One region of the Leisingera sp. CC-HEC093 genome, then DNA from elsewhere that is predicted to be linked to it. Evidence: riboswitches for the same ligand, from Rfam matches in the RefSeq annotation. Region 1 holds a riboswitch; each other region holds the start of a gene.
The links. A riboswitch is a leader RNA that binds a small molecule or an ion and turns the genes downstream of it on or off. The one in region 1 is predicted to bind cobalamin.
Positions count from the first base shown of each region.

Region 2: linked by a shared signal. The riboswitch ahead of AC5STB_RS10700 (aromatic ring-hydroxylating oxygenase subunit alpha) and the one ahead of AC5STB_RS02395 (hypothetical protein) in region 1 are both predicted to bind cobalamin.
Region 3: linked by a shared signal. The riboswitch ahead of AC5STB_RS01115 (DUF1636 family protein) and the one ahead of AC5STB_RS02395 (hypothetical protein) in region 1 are both predicted to bind cobalamin.
Region 4: linked by a shared signal. The riboswitch ahead of AC5STB_RS08915 (DUF4198 domain-containing protein) and the one ahead of AC5STB_RS02395 (hypothetical protein) in region 1 are both predicted to bind cobalamin.

Region 1 covers NZ_JCAIJR010000001.1:492,254-496,896, reverse strand. The annotation lists gene AC5STB_RS02405 (DNA polymerase III subunit gamma/tau) at 49-1,839, opposite strand; gene AC5STB_RS02400 (protein-tyrosine phosphatase family protein) at 2,036-2,596, shown strand; gene AC5STB_RS02395 (hypothetical protein) at 2,694-3,098, opposite strand; cobalamin riboswitch at 3,208-3,425, opposite strand; gene AC5STB_RS02390 (TetR/AcrR family transcriptional regulator) at 3,444-4,064, opposite strand; gene AC5STB_RS02385 (alpha/beta hydrolase family protein) at 4,135-4,643, shown strand, end outside.
Region 2 covers NZ_JCAIJR010000001.1:2,222,609-2,227,251, forward strand. The annotation lists gene AC5STB_RS10690 (TetR/AcrR family transcriptional regulator) at 1-538, opposite strand, end outside; gene AC5STB_RS10695 (dihydrofolate reductase family protein) at 554-1,090, opposite strand; cobalamin riboswitch at 1,362-1,560, shown strand; gene AC5STB_RS10700 (aromatic ring-hydroxylating oxygenase subunit alpha) at 1,668-2,903, shown strand; gene AC5STB_RS10705 (FAD-binding oxidoreductase) at 2,908-3,993, shown strand; gene rpiB (ribose 5-phosphate isomerase B) at 4,139-4,588, shown strand; gene AC5STB_RS10715 (DUF5928 domain-containing protein) at 4,627-4,643, opposite strand, start outside.
Region 3 covers NZ_JCAIJR010000001.1:217,547-222,189, reverse strand. The annotation lists gene cobN (cobaltochelatase subunit CobN) at 1-1,483, opposite strand, end outside; gene cobW (cobalamin biosynthesis protein CobW) at 1,627-2,661, opposite strand; gene AC5STB_RS01115 (DUF1636 family protein) at 2,664-3,074, opposite strand; cobalamin riboswitch at 3,172-3,378, opposite strand; gene cobO (cob(I)yrinic acid a,c-diamide adenosyltransferase) at 3,430-4,065, shown strand; gene glpD (glycerol-3-phosphate dehydrogenase) at 4,133-4,643, opposite strand, start outside.
Region 4 covers NZ_JCAIJR010000001.1:1,848,371-1,853,013, reverse strand. The annotation lists partial or broken gene AC5STB_RS08940 (transposase) at 22-123, shown strand; gene AC5STB_RS08935 (energy-coupling factor ABC transporter ATP-binding protein) at 416-1,066, opposite strand; gene cbiQ (cobalt ECF transporter T component CbiQ) at 1,053-1,841, opposite strand; gene AC5STB_RS08925 (NikL family nickel/cobalt ECF transporter subunit) at 1,838-2,416, opposite strand; gene cbiM (cobalt transporter CbiM) at 2,413-3,030, opposite strand; gene AC5STB_RS08915 (DUF4198 domain-containing protein) at 3,041-3,826, opposite strand; cobalamin riboswitch at 3,970-4,183, opposite strand; gene AC5STB_RS08910 (DUF8426 domain-containing protein) at 4,301-4,643, opposite strand, start outside.

The DNA.
Region 1 (4,643 bases):
CGGATGCGGTTGCCGGCACCGTGAACAGAAGGGCCGTCAGGCCGATCTTTACCCGTCCTCGAACGGGTCCCATTCGTCCTCCACCTCGGGCAGGGCCTCGGCGGCAACTTCGGCGGCCAGTTCCTCGGGCGTGCGGATGCGGGTGATCTTGGCCTTGGGGAAGCTTTCCAGCACCGCCTGCACCAGCGGATGGGCGGTGGCTTTTTCCCGCAGGGCGTTCTCTGCGGCGTTCTCCCGCTCACTGATCGTTTCGCCGCCGCCTTCGCTGACGATGGTGAAAAACCAATTGTGGTGGGTCCAGGCCTTAAGCTGTTCGCTCAGCCGTTTGGTCAGGTCGCGAGGCGCGTCGCTGGTCAATTCAAAGGTAATCTGCCCAGGCTTGTAGGCGGCCAAACGCAGGTAGCTTTTCACGTATTCCAGCAGCAGTCCGTCCCGCTTTTCGCGGATCAGCTCCACCACATACTCGAAGGTCGGATAACGGGCCAGGGCAGGGCTGGTCTGCGGTGCCAGCGCCGCCACCGTGCCGCCCCCGCCATGGGCCACGGGCGCGCCGCCTTGCGGTGCGGCCCCTGCAGAGGCGCCGCTGCCAAGCGCCGGCGCGCCCATGCCCTGCATCGGCATGCCGCCGCCGGAACCGCCCGGACCGGGCGGCGGCGGAGGGGGGGTGTCCTGCAGCTTGCGGATCAATTCCTCAGGGCTTGGCAGGTCGGCCACATGGGTCAGGCGGATCACTGCCATTTCCGCGGCCATCATCGCGTTCGGTGCGGCGGCCACTTCCTCCAGCGCCTTCAGCAGCATCTGCCACATCCGGGTAAGGACGCGCATCGCCAGCGCCTCTGCCATCGCCTGGCCGCGGGCGCGTTCATCCGGGCTGACGGTGGGGTCTTCGGCTGCGTTCGGGGTGATCTTCACGACCGAAACCCAATGGGTGATCTCCGCCAGATCGCGCAGCACAGCCAGCGGATCAGCGCCTTCGGCATACTGGCCGCTGAGTTCGGTGAGGGCTGCCGCCGCATCGCCGCGCAGGATCATGTCCATCAGGTCCAGCACCCGGCCGCGGTCGGCAAGGCCCAGCATGGCGCGAACTTGGTCGGCGGTGGTCTCACCCGCGCCGTGGGAAATCGCCTGGTCCAGCAGCGAGGTCGCATCGCGGGCGGAGCCTTCTGCAGCACGGGTGATGAGCGCCAGCGCGTCCTCGGCGATTTCGGCATTTTCGGCAGTGGCGATCTTGCGGAGGAGGGCGATCATCACCTCCGGCTCGATCCGGCGCAAATCAAAGCGCTGGCAGCGCGACAGCACCGTCACCGGCACCTTGCGGATCTCGGTGGTGGCGAAGATGAACTTCACATGCGCGGGCGGCTCCTCCAGCGTCTTCAGCAGCGCGTTGAACGCGCTGGTCGACAGCATGTGGACCTCGTCGATGATGTAGATCTTGTAGCGGGCCGAGGCGGCGCGGTACTGTACCGAGTCGATGATTTCGCGGATGTCATTGACACCGGTGCGCGAGGCCGCGTCCATTTCCATCACGTCCACATGGCGGCCTTCCATGATCGCCGTGCAATGCTCGCATTTGCCGCAAGGGTCGGTGGTGGGGCCGCCCTGGCCGTCCTCGCCCACGCAGTTCATGCCCTTGGCGATGATCCGGGCGGTGGTGGTCTTACCGGTGCCGCGGATGCCCGTCATGATGAAGGCCTGGGCTATGCGGTCGGCGGCAAAGGCGTTTTTCAGCGTCCGCACCATGGCGTCCTGGCCCACCAGATCGGCAAAGGTCTCGGGCCGGTATTTGCGGGCCAGAACCTGGTATTGGGATTGGGTGGTGCCGCTGGGGGTATCGTTCATGATGTCTCGTGCCGGATTCGATGTGCGGGGCGTCCCGCGTTGCGCGCAGGGTATTGAAGCGCAGCCCGTTCGTCCACCGCAGATGGCAGCATTCCCGGTGCTGCAAAAGCGCTTTGGCTTTGCGCGGTTAGCGGCTAGGCTGAGGGGAGGGGAAAATGCGGGGAAAGTGCAGGAGCGCGGCGGCCAGGGAGGCGGTATGCGGACTGAAGACACTCCGAAGCCTGCCATGCAGGAGACTGCGGTGCAGGCCGGCCTGACCATCCATGCGCTGTCAGCAGGCGGCGGCATTCTGGCGCTGTGCCGGCTGCCGGGCGGCGCGGGCGATTACCGCAACGACCTGATCCAAATCTATCAATGGAAGCCGGGGCTGGTGATTTCGATGACCACGGAGGCCGAACATGTGGCCGCCGGGGCGCCGCGGCTGGGCGTCGATCTCCAAAGCATGGCCTGCCGCTGGCTGCATCTGCCGGTGCCGGACTTTCAGGTGCCGCCGCCGGCGGTGAACGCGAAATGGGCGGCCGCCAGCAAATCGGCGCGGCAGGCGCTGGCGGGCGGCGGCCGGGTGCTGGTGCATTGCCGGGGCGGCTGCGGGCGGTCCGGCATGGCGGTGCTGCGGCTGATGATTGAATGCGGCGAGGATCCGGCAGAGGCGCTGGCGCGGCTGCGGTCGGTGCGCCCCTGCGCGGTGGAGACTGAGGACCAGCTGGACTGGGCCTGTTCGCAGCAGGGCGGCCGCCAGAGAAGCATCAGAGACTAGATATCAGACCGCCCGGCCGGGAGGCCGGTCAGCGCCTGTCCCGCCCCCAAGGGGCGGGCGCTGCCCTCCAGGCGTGCCCGGAACGGCTGATGTCAGATCACAGTGCCAGCATCTGCTCGGCCTTCTGCGCCTCTTCCGTTTTCGGCAGCGCTTCCATCAACGCGCAGGGGCGGGCGTCCAGGCTTGAGGCGGCAAAGCCGGTGCCGCCGCGGCTGAGGATCGCATCGGCAAACCGGTCCAGCCCGTCACGCGGCGCCTCTTCCCCCACGCCGCAGAACAGCCGGATGCGGTCATGGCTGGCTGCGAATTGCGCCGGGCAGCTGCGCGGGCAGCCGTCCAGCGCGGTGGTGCCGGTGATTTCGAAATCTCCCTGGGTCAGCGGTTTGGCCTTGGTCATCGCCTCGGCCAGCTTGGCGATCATCCGCTCTGCCGCGGGGCAGGGCCGCCCCAGGTATTTGCAATCCGTTGCCGCATAGAAATGCGTCTTGTCCGTCCACATCATGTTTGCGCCCTCCGCGCGTGGTGCGGGGGTTTTGGGGACAGGAGTTCGGATGATATGCGGGAGAATCCCGCGGTGCCATCAGACCCTGTCCGGACACCCCGCCCGGGTTCGAGTTTCACGTTCGATGGCAGGTCTCCTGACTTGCGGGTCGCCGCTTTCCCGATCCTTCCCGGCCCATTCGGGCCAGTGGCTCTATCGGGGTCGCTCGCCGCTTACAGTTGCGGGGGCAGTCTCGGACTAGGCCAGCTTGCGCGGGCCGCACCGTGTTCCCTTTTCATCCCGGACACAAGATTCTGTAGCACGGGAACCATCGCCACTAGCGGTAGCGGCTGGGTGCCCGAGTCGTCAATTGTTTTTCTGCACCTGCAAGGCCGCGGGCGCGGGCGCGTGCAACTGCAGGTGCAAGCCCCGGATCACATCTGAATCGCGCCGCACCCGGGCCAGCTGCCAGCCGCCCTGCAAAAGGATATAGAAATTCTCGGCGGCCGCGCGGGCCTCGTGTTCGGGCAGGCCCAGGCGCTGGGCGTGGGCCGCGGTCTCAGTGATCCAGCCTTCGAACAGCCGGGCGGCGTGCTGGTGAAAACTCTCGTTCTCCGGCCCTTCGAACAGGGTGGCAGAGACCGGGCAGCCACTCCACTTGCCTTGCTTGTCGAACAGTTTTGCCAGCTTGAAGCAGACCGTCTTGGCACCTTCGTGGAAGCTGGGCGCGGGGCTGAAGGAGACGGCAAGCAGCTCCAGCATCTGTTCCGAGGCCCACTCTGCCGCGGCCAGGGCCAGGTCGGATTTTCCGTTCGGGAAATGGTGATAGAGCGAGCCTTTGGGCGCCTCCGCCGCGGCCAGCAGTTCCGCCAGCCCGGTGCCGCTGTAGCCCTTGTTGCGGAACAGGCCGGCTGCCGCGCGCAGCAGCCGCTCGCGGGTCGGGGCAGGGCTGTCCGGGCTGGGCTGGGGTGTCGTCACGTCAGTCATGGCGACAGGTTGACAGTATTAGACCGATTGGTCCAGAGGTGGAATAGACCAATCGGTCTAGGAGGGTGCCATGCTCGACAGCCATGCAGGACACACCGCGGATATCCGGGTGCAAGAGCTGCGCTTTGCTGCCGGCGATGCAGAGCTGGCCGGGCGGCTGTACCATCCGGCAGGGCCTGCCAGGGCAGCAGTGGTGCTGAATGGCGCAACCGGGGTGCCGCAGGGCTATTACCGGCATTTCGCACGCTGGCTGGCGGCAGAGCGGCAAATGGCCTGCCTGACCTATGACTATCGGGATTTCGGGGATTCGGCGCGTATGCACCCGCGCCGGTCAAAGGCCTTGATGGCCGACTGGGCGCTGGCGGATCAGCCGGCCGCGCGGAAAGAAATGCAGCGGCGCTATGCGGGCCTGCCGCTGCAGGTGATTGGCCATTCGCTGGGGGCAATGCTGATGCCCCTGCAGGATGGCCTGACGGACGTCGCCCGCATGATCGTGGTTGCGGGCGGCTTGGTGCATCACCACGATCATCCCTGGTCCTACCGCGCGCTGGCGCTGGCCTTCTGGTTCGGCCATGTGCC
Region 2 (4,643 bases), 1.7 Mb from region 1:
ATCCGATGCGGTCCAGCACCCAGTTCAGTGCCGGGGTGAAATCGTCAACCGAAAGCGCCCCGCCCGGTGCCGCGGCGGCGGCAAAGGCAAAGCCGTGGGTGTAATCCACGATCAGGCACAGGAGGGTGCGGGCCTCTGCGCCGGTTACGCCTGCGGCGGTGATTTCCGCTTCGATGAGCTGCGTCAGCCCGGTCAGGGAAGGGCCGATCAGCGAGGGGTTTTCCAAGATGCACTTTGCCAGTTCCGGATGGCGGGTCACCTGGGCGCAGTAGCGGGTCATCAGGTCGCGCAGCCGCAGCTTGGGCGTTGCTGCTTCTGACGGGGTGTCTGAACCTTCGAACGCTATGGCCACAAGGCCCGCGATCATCTCGTCTCTAGTGCCGGCATGATGGGCCACTGCCATCGGGGTGACGCCAAGCGCCTCTGCCAGTGCCTTGAAGGTCAGAGCCTTGCTGCCGCCCTGGTCGAGCAGGTGCAGGGCCTTTTTCAGCACATCGCCCTTACTGAGGGTGCGGCTGCCCTTGGGTGGGCGTCCCATGCGCGGGGGCATTGGTCAGACCACCTGGAAGGTGGTTTGAACCATACCGGCAGGAAGGATGCGGGAGCTTGCCACCTTGAGGTCGATGTCCCGGTCCACGCTGCCGAACAGGGGGATGCCGCTGCCGATCAGGATCGGAACCGTTGTGATGGTCAGGTCGGCGATCAGCCCCTGGCGCAGGAAAGACTGCACGAGACGGCCGCCGTCGATATAGGCGCGGGTCCAGCCCTGTTGTTGCAAGTCCTGCATGAGGTCTGCGGGCGCGGCGGTGCTGAGGCGCACCTTGTCCTTCAGGTGCTCGGGGATGTCCTGTTCGGTCATGCTGCGGCTGAGCACCACAACCGGCTTGGCGTAGGGCCATTGGCCGAACCCCAGCAAAGTGCGGAATGATCCCGTTCCCATGACCAGCCCGTCGATGCTGTCCATGAAGGCGGCAAAACCGCCATCGTCGTCCTTGGCTGCGGGCTGTTTGGATAGCCAGTCCAGCGAATGGTCCTGGCGGGCCACATAACCGTCGAGGCTGGTGGCAATAAATACGTGGCCGGTGGTCATCGGTGTCTCCTGTGCTTCGCTTAATTATACGATATACAGTTTATTGTGCACTGCGTTCCAAGAGGCCAGTGCCGGACTTGCGGCCTGCGAATCGATTCGCGGTGGCCGGCGGCGCGTAAGCGCATGAAAGATAAGCGCTTGCCGCAAACAGACTGGCGAATGCCGGTTTGAGATTCTGGACATCCCTGTCCCTTCGGGCGCAGCAAACATGCATGTCTTTTTCCGGTTTTTGCGGGTCGGATTTGTCTCCGCCCCATGGCCGGGATTAGGGCAATTTGCGCCTCAGCAAGGTGCCGCCTTTTGGGGCGGAGAATTGGGAAGCTGGTGAAACTCCGGCACTGACCCCGCAACGGTGACCCCGGGCAAGGCATGGCAAAAACCACTGAGGGAAATCCTTCGGGAAGGTGCCAGGCCCCGCCGCCTAACGGCCCCGGGACAGTCCGGAAACCAGCCTTGCCAGGAAAACGTCAACCGCGGGCGGCGGCGGGGCGGTTGCAGGCGCGTGGCCTGCAGTCTCTCCAGTCCTGCCTGCACCCAAGCCAACACGCCGCGGGGTTGCGGCAAAGGAGAGAAGCAGATGCTTCACGACAGCGAAATTCTGGCCAAGCTGGTGGCCCGGCAGAAAAACTATTCCCTGGAGCAGGCGTTTTATACCGATCCGGGCGTGCTGGATCTGGACATGCGCCAGATTTTCTACCGCGAGTGGCTGTTTGCCATTCCCGCCTGCGAAGTGCCGAAACCGGGCAATTACGTGACCCATCAGGTGGGGTCCTACAACGTCATCATCGTGCGCGGCACCGATGGCGAAGTGCGTGCCTTCCACAACGCCTGCCGCCACCGCGGTTCGGTTGTGTGCAAGGCCAAGAAGGGCAATTCGCCCAAGCTGGTCTGCCCCTACCACCAGTGGACCTATGAGCTGGACGGCTCGCTGTTGTGGGCACGTGACATGGGGCCGGATTTCGATGCCTCCAAGCACGGGCTGAAGCCGGTGCATTGCCGCGATCTGGCCGGTCTGATCTATATCTGTCTGGCCGATGAGGCACCGGATTTCGATGCCTTTGCCGATGTGGCCCGCCCCTATCTGGAGCCGCATGACCTGGGCAACGCCAAGATCGCCTATGAAAGCTCGATCATCGAGAACGGCAACTGGAAGCTGGTCTGGGAGAACAACCGCGAGTGCTATCACTGCGGCGGCAACCACCCGTCGCTGTGCCGGACTTTCCCGGAAGACCCCTCGGTCACTGGTATCGAAGGCGGTGAGACCCCGGCTCATCTGCAGAAGCATTTCGACCGGATCGAAGCGGCGGGCATTCCGTCGGCCTTCACCATCGACGGGCGCGGCCAGCACCGTCTGGCGCGGATGCCGCTGAACGAGGGCGCGGAAAGCTATACCATGGATGGCAAAGCGGCCGTTGCCAAACAGCTGGGCCGGGTGCCGTTCGCCGATGCGGGCACGCTGCTGAAATTCCATTACCCGACAACCTGGAACCACTTCCTGCCGGATCATTCGCTGGTGTTCCTTGTGACCCCGATCAGCCCGACCGAGACCGAAGTCACCACCAAGTGGCTGGTGCACAAGGATGCGGTTGAGGGTCAGGATTATGACATCAAGCGTCTGACCGAGGTCTGGATGGCCACCAATGACGAGGACCGCATCGTGGTGGAGGACAACCAGCGCGGCATCAACTCGCCCGCTTATGAACCCGGCCCCTATTCGGAAGTGCAGGAGAGCGGCGTAATCCAGTTCTCCAACTGGTATGCTGAGCACCTGACCCGCGCGCTGACCGGCCGCCATCTGATCGCGGCGGAGTAGTGCTATGGGACTGCAGGCCAATTTCGAAACGCTGGACGAGACCCTGGCGTGGAAGGACGACGAGATGCTGGAATGCGTCTCTGTCGTGCCGGAAGCACCGAATACCGCCACCTTCAGCTTCCGCGCGCCGTCCGGCGCGTGGTTCAAGTACCAGCCGGGCCAGTTCCTGACACTGGAGCTGCCGGTGCCCGGCGAAACCGTCTGGCGCACTTACACCATCAGCTCCTCGCCGTCGCGGCCGCTGTCGATCTCCGTCACGGTGAAGGCGCAGGGAGACAGCATCGGCACCCGCTGGATGCTGGACCACCTGCGCCCGGGCAGGCATATCAGAGCGTCGGGCCCGGCGGGCGTGTTCACCCTGCCCAAGCGTCCGAATGGCAAGTTCCTGTTCATCTCCGCAGGCTCCGGCATCACGCCCAGCCTGTCGATGACCCAATACCTGTTCGACCGCGGCCAGTCGCCGGACGTCTGCTTTATCAACTGCGCCAAGCGGCCCAGCGAGATTATTGCCCGCCAGCAGCTGGAAAGCATGGCGTCGCGGGTGCCGGGGATCAAGCTGAACTTTGTGGTGGAAGAGGATGATCCCTATCAGGTCTGGACCGGCTACCGCGGGCAGCTGAACCAGATCATGCTGGGCCTGATTGCCGGTGATTACCTGGAGCGCGAGGTCTACTGCTGCGGCCCTGAGCCGTTCATGCAGGCAGTGCGCGACATGCTGAACGGCCTGGGCTTCGACATGGAGAACTACAATCAGGAAAGCTTTGGCGCGCCGGTGGAGACCGAGGCGGATGCGCCGGAGCTGGACGACGTGGTGCCGGAAGAGACCGCTGCCGCCGAGATCAGCTTTGCCGCGTCGGGCGTGACGTCCGCCTGCACCGAGACCGATACGGTGCTGGCGGTGGCCAAGGCTTCGGGCCTCAACATCCCGTCGGGCTGCACCTTTGGCATCTGCGGCACCTGCAAGGTCAAGAAGACCGCAGGCGATGTGCATATGGTCCACAACGGCGGCATTTCGGAAGAGGACATTGAGGCGGGGTATATCCTGGCCTGCTGTTCCAACCCGATTGGCCGGGTCGAAGTGGAAATCTGATCCTTGGGGGGGGCCTGTTCCGGGCCCTCCCTCCCGTCCTGCCGGTCCGGGCCTGCGGCAACAAAGTGATTGACGCCGCGGCCTTCCCTTGGTCAACACGGGGCCAAGCCCCATACCCCCCGTTGCGACACAGGACCACGAGACCATGACTGCCAGCAAACGCATTGCCCTTTCCAGCGACCACGCCGCCATTGAGCTGCGCAAGGCCGTTGCCGCCCATATCGAAGCACAGGGCTGGGAGGTGCAGGACATCGGCCCGCAGACCCCTGAGAGCACTCACTACCCCAAGCACGGCGCCGCCGCGGCAGAGCTGGTGGCCTCTGGCGAGTGCGCGCTGGGCATTGTCCTGTGCGGCACCGGTCAAGGCATCATGATGGCGGCAAACAAGGTGAAAGGCATCCGCTGCGGTGTCTGCGCCGACACGTTTTCTGCCAAGATGATCCGCGCCCACAATGACGCCAACATGCTGTCGATTGGCGCCCGCGTGGTGGGCGAAGGTCTGGCGCTGGAAATCGTGGATGCCTTCCTGGGCACCGGTTTCGAAGGCGGCCGCCACGGCACCCGCGTCGATATGATCAAGGCGCTGGAAGACTGATACGTGCGGATCCGGCTGTGCCGGGGGCAAGCCCCCGGTCAGTCAGCGAACAAGT
Region 3 (4,643 bases), 270 kb from region 1:
CGCGGGTCTTCACTTCGCCGCGTTCGGGCTGCAAAGCGATCAGGGCTTTGCCTGCGCGCAAGGCCTTGAAATGAAACGCGCCATCGCGGAAATCTGCGTCTTTTTCCGGGCTGCCCCAGGCCGCGGCCAGCGCGTCCTGCAGCTCTTGCGGCAGGGTGGCGAGGGCTTGGCGGTAGTCCTCCAGCGGAACGCTGAGGGTCTCTTTCATCAGCCGCAGGCCGGTGTTCTCCTGCGGCTCGACGGTATAGCCCTGATCCCAGAGCGCGCGCAGGATTTCGTCGCAGGAGGCCAGCGCGTCGAGGCCGACGGCATGGGCCAGATTGTGGTCGCGGCCGGGGTATGTGGAGAGGATCAGGGCCAGGTGCTTGTCTGCATTCGGCAGATTGGCGAGGTGCAGCCAGCCCTCCACGCGGTCCACGGCAGCCTTGATGCGGTCCGCATCTGCGCGGTGGGCAAAGCGGGAGTACTGCAGGTCCTCGTCTTTCTTGCCCGGCGATTTGAAGCTGACAACGCCTGCGAAGATGCGGCCGTCAACCTCCGGCAGGACGACGTGCATGGCGAGATCGGCGGGCGATAGCCCGCGGTCTGCTTCGGCCCAGTCTTTCTTGCGGGCGGTGGACAGAGCGACCTGGAACACCGGGCAGCCGGTGGTGGACAGCGGCGAGGCGCTGCCGTCGGTGCCTTGGGCGGAAAACGCGGTGGCGTTGATGATCGCTGCAGGGGCCAGTTCAGGGAGTTTCGCGCGCAGCCAGTCTGCCGCGGCGGGGGCCTTGAGGCTGGCGGCAAAGATGCCGAAGGCGGCGTAGCCGCGGGCGCGCAGCTCCTCGATCAGAGCATCTGCCGGAGCAGTGTCGGCAGCTGTGAGATAAGAGCGGTAGAAGCTTACCAGCACCAGCGGTTTGTCCTGCGGCGGCAGGTCTGCGAGCACGCCCTTGGCCGGATCGTAGAACCCGTGCTCCGGCATTGTTTTGAGGCCGAGGACAGGGCCGGCATAGAGGCCGGCTGCCAGCGACAGCTGGGCCAGCGCGGCCTGGGCTGCAACGGCGCCGCCGGCATCGCAGAGGGACTGCAGGCGGCGCAGAGTGGAGACGGGCAGGGTGGACAGCTCATCAAGCCGCGCATCCTCGCGCCCGTCAGCGGGCAGGATTGCCAGCGCAATACCTTTGCGGCGGGCCAGGTCCTGCAGGGTGGCAAGGCCATAGGACCAGTAGCTTTCGCCGCCGATCAGGCGGACGAGGACACCCTTGGCACCTTCCAGTGTCTGTTCTGCATACACATCGACCGACAGCGGGTGCTTCAGCGCTACCAGGTTGGCGAGGCGCAAGCTGGGGAGCCTGCCGTCTGCCCGGTGCCAGCCCGCCGCGAAGGCGCCGAGATCGCTGTCGGAGAAAGACAGCACCACCAGATCGCCGGGCGTCTGCCCGAGATCCTGCGGGGTGTCGGTCTCGTCAAGGCCGTGGCTTTCGCGGAAGACGACGTGCATAGGTCAGGCCCTTTCGGAAAGAAGAGCAGAGGGCAGTGCCCGGCCTCGGGAGGAAGCGAAGCGCCCTCCCGTGGGGGAGGTCGGGCGCTGCCCGGCGTTGCCGCCGGGCGAAACCTTTAAAGTTTCGCCTTGGGGCATCAGCTTCAGGCCCCCAGCTCGGCGCGGATGGCTTGTTCGTCGATATCGTCATGCTCGGCGATGACCACCAGGGCGGTCTTGCGCGGCTGCGCGCCCCAAGGCTGATCATACTGGGCGCGCAGGCGCTCGCCCACGGCCTGAACCAGCATCCGCATCGGTTTCCCCTCCACCGCGACATAGCCTTTGACGCGCAGGATGTTGCGCTCGCGGGCGAGTTTCACGATGGCATTCTGCAGCGCTTCCGGGTCGGAGACTTCACCCATTTCGACAACGATGCTCTCAAAATCGTCATGCTCGTGGTCGTGGTGGCCGTCGTGGTGGCTGGGGCGTGCCTCCAGGTCGTCCTCGGCAGCGGCACCCAGACCCAGAATGATGCGCGGGTCGATGACGCCTTCGCTCATCGGCAGGATCGGCAGCTTGCGCGGGGCTTCGGCCTCAATCACCGCGCGGGCCTTGTCGACGCCTTCGTCGCCGGCCAGGTCGGCCTTGGACAGCAGCACGATGTCGGCGCAGGAGATCTGGTCCTCGAACACTTCGCTGAGCGGGGTTTCGTGGTCGATGCTGTCATCCGCCTCGCGCTGGGCCTGAACGGCGTCCAGGTCGGGGGCGAACTGGCCCTTGGCAACCGCCTCGGCGTCGGCCAGCGCAATCACGCCATCGACGGTGATGCGGGAGCGGATGGCGGGCCAGTCAAACGCTTTCAGGAGCGGCTTGGGCAGGGCCAGACCGGAGGTTTCGATCACGATGTGATCGGGCTTTTCCGGCAGGTCCATCAGCTGTTCGATGGTGGGGATGAAGTCATCCGCGACGGTGCAGCAGATGCAGCCGTTGGCCAGCTCCATGATGTTTTCCGCCGGGCAGTTCTCATCCGCGCAGGACTTCAGGATGTCGCCATCGACGCCGGCGGTGCCGAACTCGTTGACCACAACCGCCAGGCGCTTGCCCTGCGGGTTCTGCATCAGGTGGCGGATCAGCGTGGTCTTGCCGGCACCGAGGAAGCCGGTGATGACGGTGACGGGGATCTTGTTGAGGTCGCTCATGATTACTCCTCGGAGAAGAACTTGGCCGGCGGGATGCGGGCAACGGATTGCTTGCGGAAGGTCTGCGGGCGCTCGCGCCAGGGCACGACGCCGTCAGCGGTGGCGGCATAGGCGGCAGCCCCTTCCAGGATTTCAGGGACGTGCTGATCCGGGTCGAGATCGCCGTAGACATAGGTCCAGCGTTCCGCGCCGCCGATCAAAGCCACGGCGCAGCCGCGTTTGCAGGAGGACAGGCATTCGACCCCGCGCAGACGGACGCCTTCGGGCATCCCGGCCTCTTCCAGGGCTGCGTGCAGAATGGCGCCGGGGCGGGTGGCCTCGGGGTCCGCCCCCTCGCGGCGGCAGGTAAGGCAAACGGTCAATGTGACCGGTCCCGGGGTCCTGGCAGCTTGGCCTGCCATATCGTCAGCCATCGGCGCGTCTCCTGTCGCGGCAGGGCGTGCGGGATGGCCAGAAAGGAGCCGTATCGTGCCAGCCCCTCACCCGGTCGCAGAACACCCCGTCTGCCCGTTGAACTCTCTTTCGCTGGCAGGTCTCCCGGCTTGCGGATGCCAAGGCTTGGGCCTTGCCGGCCATCCTGCCTTCCCGGGGCTAACCCCAGTGGCATGGCGGCCTCATCCGGTCACGGTCGCGGGGGCGGCTGTGCTTGAGCCTTGGCAAGGCCTTCACATTCCCTCTTCGCCTGTTTTCACAGGAACCAGCTGAACCCCCTTGCGCTATGGCGGGCTTCTTTGTCAAGACATGGGGTCAAACAGCTGGAGAGCCCCCATGAGCGAAAAGTCTGAAACCGGCATCTCAGAGGAAGAAGCCGCCCGTCACGCGTCCAAAATGGCCAAGAAGAAGGCCGCGCGCGACCGGATGATGAAGACCAAGGAGGGCGAGAAGGGCCTGATCATCGTTCACACCGGCCCGGGCAAGGGAAAATCCTCCTCCGGGTTCGGCATGATCATGCGCTGCATCGCCCACAAGATGCCTTGCGCCGTGGTGCAGTTCATCAAGGGTGCCTGGCAGACCGGCGAGCGCACCCTGATCGAGGAGAACTTCAGCGATCTGTGCCAGTTCTATGCGATGGGCGAGGGGTTCACCTGGGAAACCCAGGACAAGGCGCGTGACATTGCCGCCGCGCAAAAGGGCTGGGAGAAGGCCAAGGAGATGATCCTGGATGAGCGCAATACCATGGTGCTGCTGGATGAGATCAACATCGCGCTGCGTTATGAGTATCTGGACCTGGAGGAGGTGCTGGAGTTCCTGGTGGAGCAGAAACCGCCGATGACCCATGTGGTTTTGACGGGCCGCAACGCCAAGGAAGAGCTGATTGAGATCGCCGATCTGGTGACCGAAATGGGCCAGATCAAGCACCCGTTCCGCGCCGGGGTAAAGGCGCAGAAGGGCGTCGAGTTTTAATGGAACCGCTGCCCGGCCTGCAGGCCGGGTGGCGCCCGTCCCGCAGGGACCGGCGCTGTCTTCGAACCTAAGCCGCGAGCTGCGCTGCTTTGCCTTGGATGTAGGTATCCACCGCCGCGCGCTGGGCTTCATCCAGCCGCAGCCCCAGCTTGGTGCGCCGCCACAGGTAATCTTCGCCGCTGCGCACCCATTCGCGGGCAATTGCCCAATCAAGCTCCCGCGCGGTGATCGTAGCGCCGAAGTCCTGCCCCAAGTCTTCGGCGGATTTCGCTGTGCCCAGCACCGCCCAGGCCTCTGTGCCGTAGGCGCGGATCAGGCGGCGCGTCGCGTAGGGGGTGAGGAACGGATAGTCCGCTGCGAGTTTGTTTTGCAGCGTTTTCACATCCGTCACCGCAAAATCGCCGCCGGGCAGGGCCACGCCTGCGGTCCAGTCCGCGGGCAGCTGGGGGAACACCTCGCCGATTTTTGCCAGTGCTGCCTCGGCCAGCTTGCGGTAAGTGGTGATCTTGCCGCCGAAGACATTGAGCAGCGGCGCCTGCGCCTGATCCAGAGTCAGCACGTATTCGCGGGTTGCCGCG
Region 4 (4,643 bases), 1.4 Mb from region 1:
CTGGGAAAGGAGCGGAAACGTATAGAGGCATCAAATTTCACGGACACGCAGAAGGGATTCATCATCAAGCAGGCGGAGGACGTCACATCCGTGGCCAAGGTTTGCCGCAAAGCCGGGATCAGCGCGAAAAGCTGAGGCGTCCGTCAGATCAAGTCTGAAGTTTTACATGATACTTCAGCTGTGCGCAGAAAATTCCCTTTTGCAAACCCATTCCTGTCATCAGGCGAGGCTACGACTTTCGCCGCGCCACCGCGACCAAAAGCTGCCGCTCGTCGCGGGCGCAGCATGAAACTGGCATCTATTAACCAGGTTTCGAGACCTTGCGGATATTGATCGCACTTACAGCGCAGCTAACCAAGACTGGCGGCATAGTAGCGCAGGAAGCGGACGCACTAAAGACCTGTCCAGCCCCCCCCTATACCCTTGTGAGTGTCCGCTCCATCAGGTGATACCCTGCCGGAGCAATCTGTTCACGGAACTCAGGATCATGGCTGACCAATAAAACCGCCTGGTCAAGCTCTTTCAAAATCTCCGCCAAACGTGCGTAATTTTCAGGGTCCAGCGCGTTGGTCGGCTCATCAAGTATGAGCACTTCCGGTTCCATTGCCAGAACCGTGGCCAGCGTAACCAGCCGCTTCTCACCGCCCGATAGTTTGTGTGTAACCCGGTCACGCAGATGGGCCAGCCTCAGGCGGTCCAGCACGCTATCGACAATGGCGAGGGCCTCCTGTTTCGTCTTTCCAAGGTTGAGAGGTCCGAAAGCCACGTCCTCGGCAACTGTCGGACAAAAGAGCTGATCGTCGGCATCCTGAAAGACAAAGCCGATGCGACGGCGCACCTCGTGAAAGTCCGCTTCCTCGGTGCAGAGCTGACCAAAGGCGGTGACGGTGCCGCTGGTGGGGGCAAGTAACCCCATGATGATTTTCAGAAGCGTCGATTTCCCGGCGCCGTTGGGGCCGACGATCGACAAACGTTCTCCCGCGTTGAGCTGCATCGACGCCCCTTCAAGCACTGGCTCAAGCCCTGGATAGGCAAAGTGGATGTTGTTCAGGTCAAGAAGCTGCATAGATGGCCTCAGCCCAGATCAGGGCGGCAAGGGCGGCGGTAAGGGCCGCGGCAAACAGCAGGTCGGCCCTGCCTAAGCGGAAGTCTTCCAGCAGGATGATGCGGCCAGAGAACCCCCGGCATTTCATCGCCGCCAGAATGCGTTCCGACCGTTCAATGGCGCGCACTAGCATCATGCCAACCAGATAGCCGTAGCTGCGGTAGGTATGCCAGTTGGTGCCGGGACGGAAACCGCGCAGCTTCATCGAAGTGCTCAGGCGCTGGTATTCCTCACGCAAGACGTCGATGTACCGGATAGTGAACATCATCAGATGCACCAGCCGTTCCGGCGTCTTGAGGGCAAACAGTGCGTGCCCCATCGTCACCGGTTCCATGGACCCGACCAGCGTCATGACCGCAAGAATGACAGCATTTGCAGTCAGGGCGATCTCGGCCGCGCGCCGAAGGCCTTCCCAGCTCGCCTCCAACCCCCAGACGGAGAAGACTGGAGTGCCGGGTATTGTAAACGGCAGCAGCACCAGCATGAAGATGATGAAGCTGTCCATCATCGCCATCCGTTTCAGAGTCTTACGGGGCGGCAGGCCGGAGAAAGCCAAAAGCCACGCCGACAGGCCAAGCGCGCCCGTCAGAACCCACAGATTGCTGAGGGAAACCACCACTACGGCATAGACCGCGGTCATCACGATGCGCATACGCGGATCCAGCGTGGTAACCTTGGTGCGGAATGCGCCGAACCCGCTGAACGGTTTTTCATCGCCAGTCAGGACATAGGTCATGCGCTGCCGCCGATCCTGCGCCGCGCGGCGATGTAAAAACCCAACCCGAAAAGGCCGCAGATATACCCGATGCCGCCAAGGACAGACTGAAAGTCCGACTTGTTCTTAAACGCTGACAGCTCCTGCCGGAGCGGACGCAGTTCATTTCGCATCATGGTAGCAAGTTCCGCGCGGGTTTGATCAGAAATACCCGCAGTGCCTGCCGGAAAGGCCGGTGCAGTCCCCGTCGCGGCTGCTGCCTCGCCGGGGCTTTGCCCAAGGATCCGCGCGACATCCGCTGCTTCCATGACCACTTCGGCGACGTGGCCTGCACCCAGATCACCGCGGAAAATATGTTTCACAGGCTCTGACGGTGTGAACAGAAAGAATCCGTCAGCGTCGGTTACGGTCTCACCCAGCTTGCTGCCGTTTTCATCAAAAACTACGATCGGCAGATCCACAGCCATTTCCCCGTTGGAGAACCCAACTTCGCCTTCAATGTCTGTACCAGACGGGAACACGGAGGAAATCACATTGTGGGCCAGCGCCGGCAGCGGAGCAAGAAGCGCAAGGATCAGAATACAGGACCGGATCATGCCAGGCTTCCCTTTGTGTCAATGAACAGCTCAGGTTTCACCCGCCGGGCCAGGAAAATGGCCGCGCCGGACAACAGCGCTTCGATTACCATCACTGGGATATGGGAGAAAAACACCAGCTTGGCAGCCAGAAGGAACTCATCGCCGGACAGCATTAGCGAAGCGGCAACGGCCAATGTTGTGGTCGCAATTGCAGCGCCGCCTCCGATACCGCCCCAGATCGCTCCTTGCAGCGGCGAGCCGCGCGCCACAAGCGGGCGGAAGGCCAACCCGACAAGAACCGCAGGCAAAGCAATATTCACCGCGTTCACACCCAAAACGGTCAGCCCGCCGAAGCCAAAGAAGACCGCCTGCAGCAGCAGCCCGACAAACAGCGCCGGGAAGGCAGCCCATCCCAGCACCAGCCCCGCCAGCCCGTTCAGAATCAGGTGAACCGAGCTGGGCCCGATCGGGACATGGATCAGCGAGGCCACAAAGAAACTGGCCGAAAGAACCCCCGCCGCCGGAATACGCTCCAACGGCAGGTTGCGCAGACCCATGGCAATACCGCCGGCGGCGGCAACCGCGCCGCCGATCACAACCGGGTTTGACAGTGCGCCGTCTACGATATGCATCGGTCTACTTTCACTTCAGCTCTGCAGCGTGAATCCAAAGCACGGCATCCTGGCTGAGTTCCTTGCCGTCGTGCTCGGTCACCGGGCCGGACCCCAGAGCGGCAAAACCCCAGTAGCCTGCTTTCGGAATGCCGAAGGAGAACACGCCGTTCTGGTCAGCGATGGCCACAATCGCACCGCCAGGCATCTCGCCCACGGTTGGGCTGGTGGTGGAGAATTTCTCGAGATCGGGCTCCGCCGCCATGAACTCGATTTCAATCTCGGCACCGGGAACCGGCTTGCCATCTGCCAGAACCTGGCCGGAGAAGGTGGAGCCGACGATGACGTTGTAGGGCTTGTTCAACGGCAGGATCTCGGTGGCCAGGCCAACGGGCTGATCCCAATCGGTGGGCAGTGTGTTGCGGTTCAGCACGACCTTGGAGATTTGCTGGATGTAGATATCTTCGCTTTCCTCGTAGTACGGCGAAGGCACAGTCACGACGACATAGTCGCCGGAGCGTTTGACCGGAACGGACGCCTTATAGGCCGAAGCTTCGTTCTCAGCGCCTTTGAAGGTTGCGGGCTCCAGGCGGTCCGTCAGATCGGTCTTCTCGCCCTTGTGAACCATGAAGAATTCTTCCGGCTTGCCCATGTCCATCGCATGACCATTTGCCATCGGGTGCCAGAACACCAGGCCAATCGGCACATCGCCGGGCTTCTCAATCAGCGCTTTCTCGGTGTAGTTCAGCTGGAAGTGCGCCGACGCGGCGGCCGGCAGGGAAACGGCCAGAGCTGCGGCCAGATAGTTCAGTTTCATATCGTCCTCATTCGACGATGCAGGCTCACCTGCAATCAGGAATGAACAACGGGGAGTAATGGCACGGGATAGCCTGAACGGCACACGCGCCAGACGCGCACCCCGGCGTCCGGTGGAAAAGAGTTGAAACACCGCAAGCGGTTCCTCAGCCCTTGTGTCCGGCAGGTCTCCTGACTCGCGGGTCCTGGTTCGGCTGGCCTTCCCGGGGGTGTCCCAGTGGCGTTTTCAGCGTCACTCACCGCTCACAGTTGCGGGGGCAGTCACGGATTTGGTCCCTTTTGGGTACGCCGCACCGTGTTCCCTATTTCTTCCGCTGCGCATTGAAACACTCGCGGAACCGGTCACTGCTGCTGAATGGCAAAGCGGATTTTCTGTGTCAAGCGTTTCTCCTTCTGTTTGCTCGCCCGCAAGGAGGCTGTCAACGGCCTGCTGCTTTGGGTTTTCCTGTTTTTGCCAGCTTACATCTTCCTGCGCTCAAAGCGGACAGGCCTGGGTGGGGGCCCTTTGTTTGCCTGGATCGGAACGGTGGCGCTGAGTGGGTTCATTGCGGTTGCTTGGCCAGGGGGCAAGTATTTGGTCTCCGGCCTTTCGAAGTGCGACAGCAATACATCCCTGAGCATGGTCGAAGACCTCTACCCCGAAACCCCAATCAATTTCGGCAAGGCCAAAGCGATCAGCATCACTGACGTCGATGAGGTCACGCACTCGGAATCGCTTGGGCAGCGAAAGTACCGTGTTAAGCAGGGCGATGGAGCGGTCTGCCCTGTTCATCGTGCCGACGATATGCAGGTTTGACGGAACACCGAATTCGTCCCCA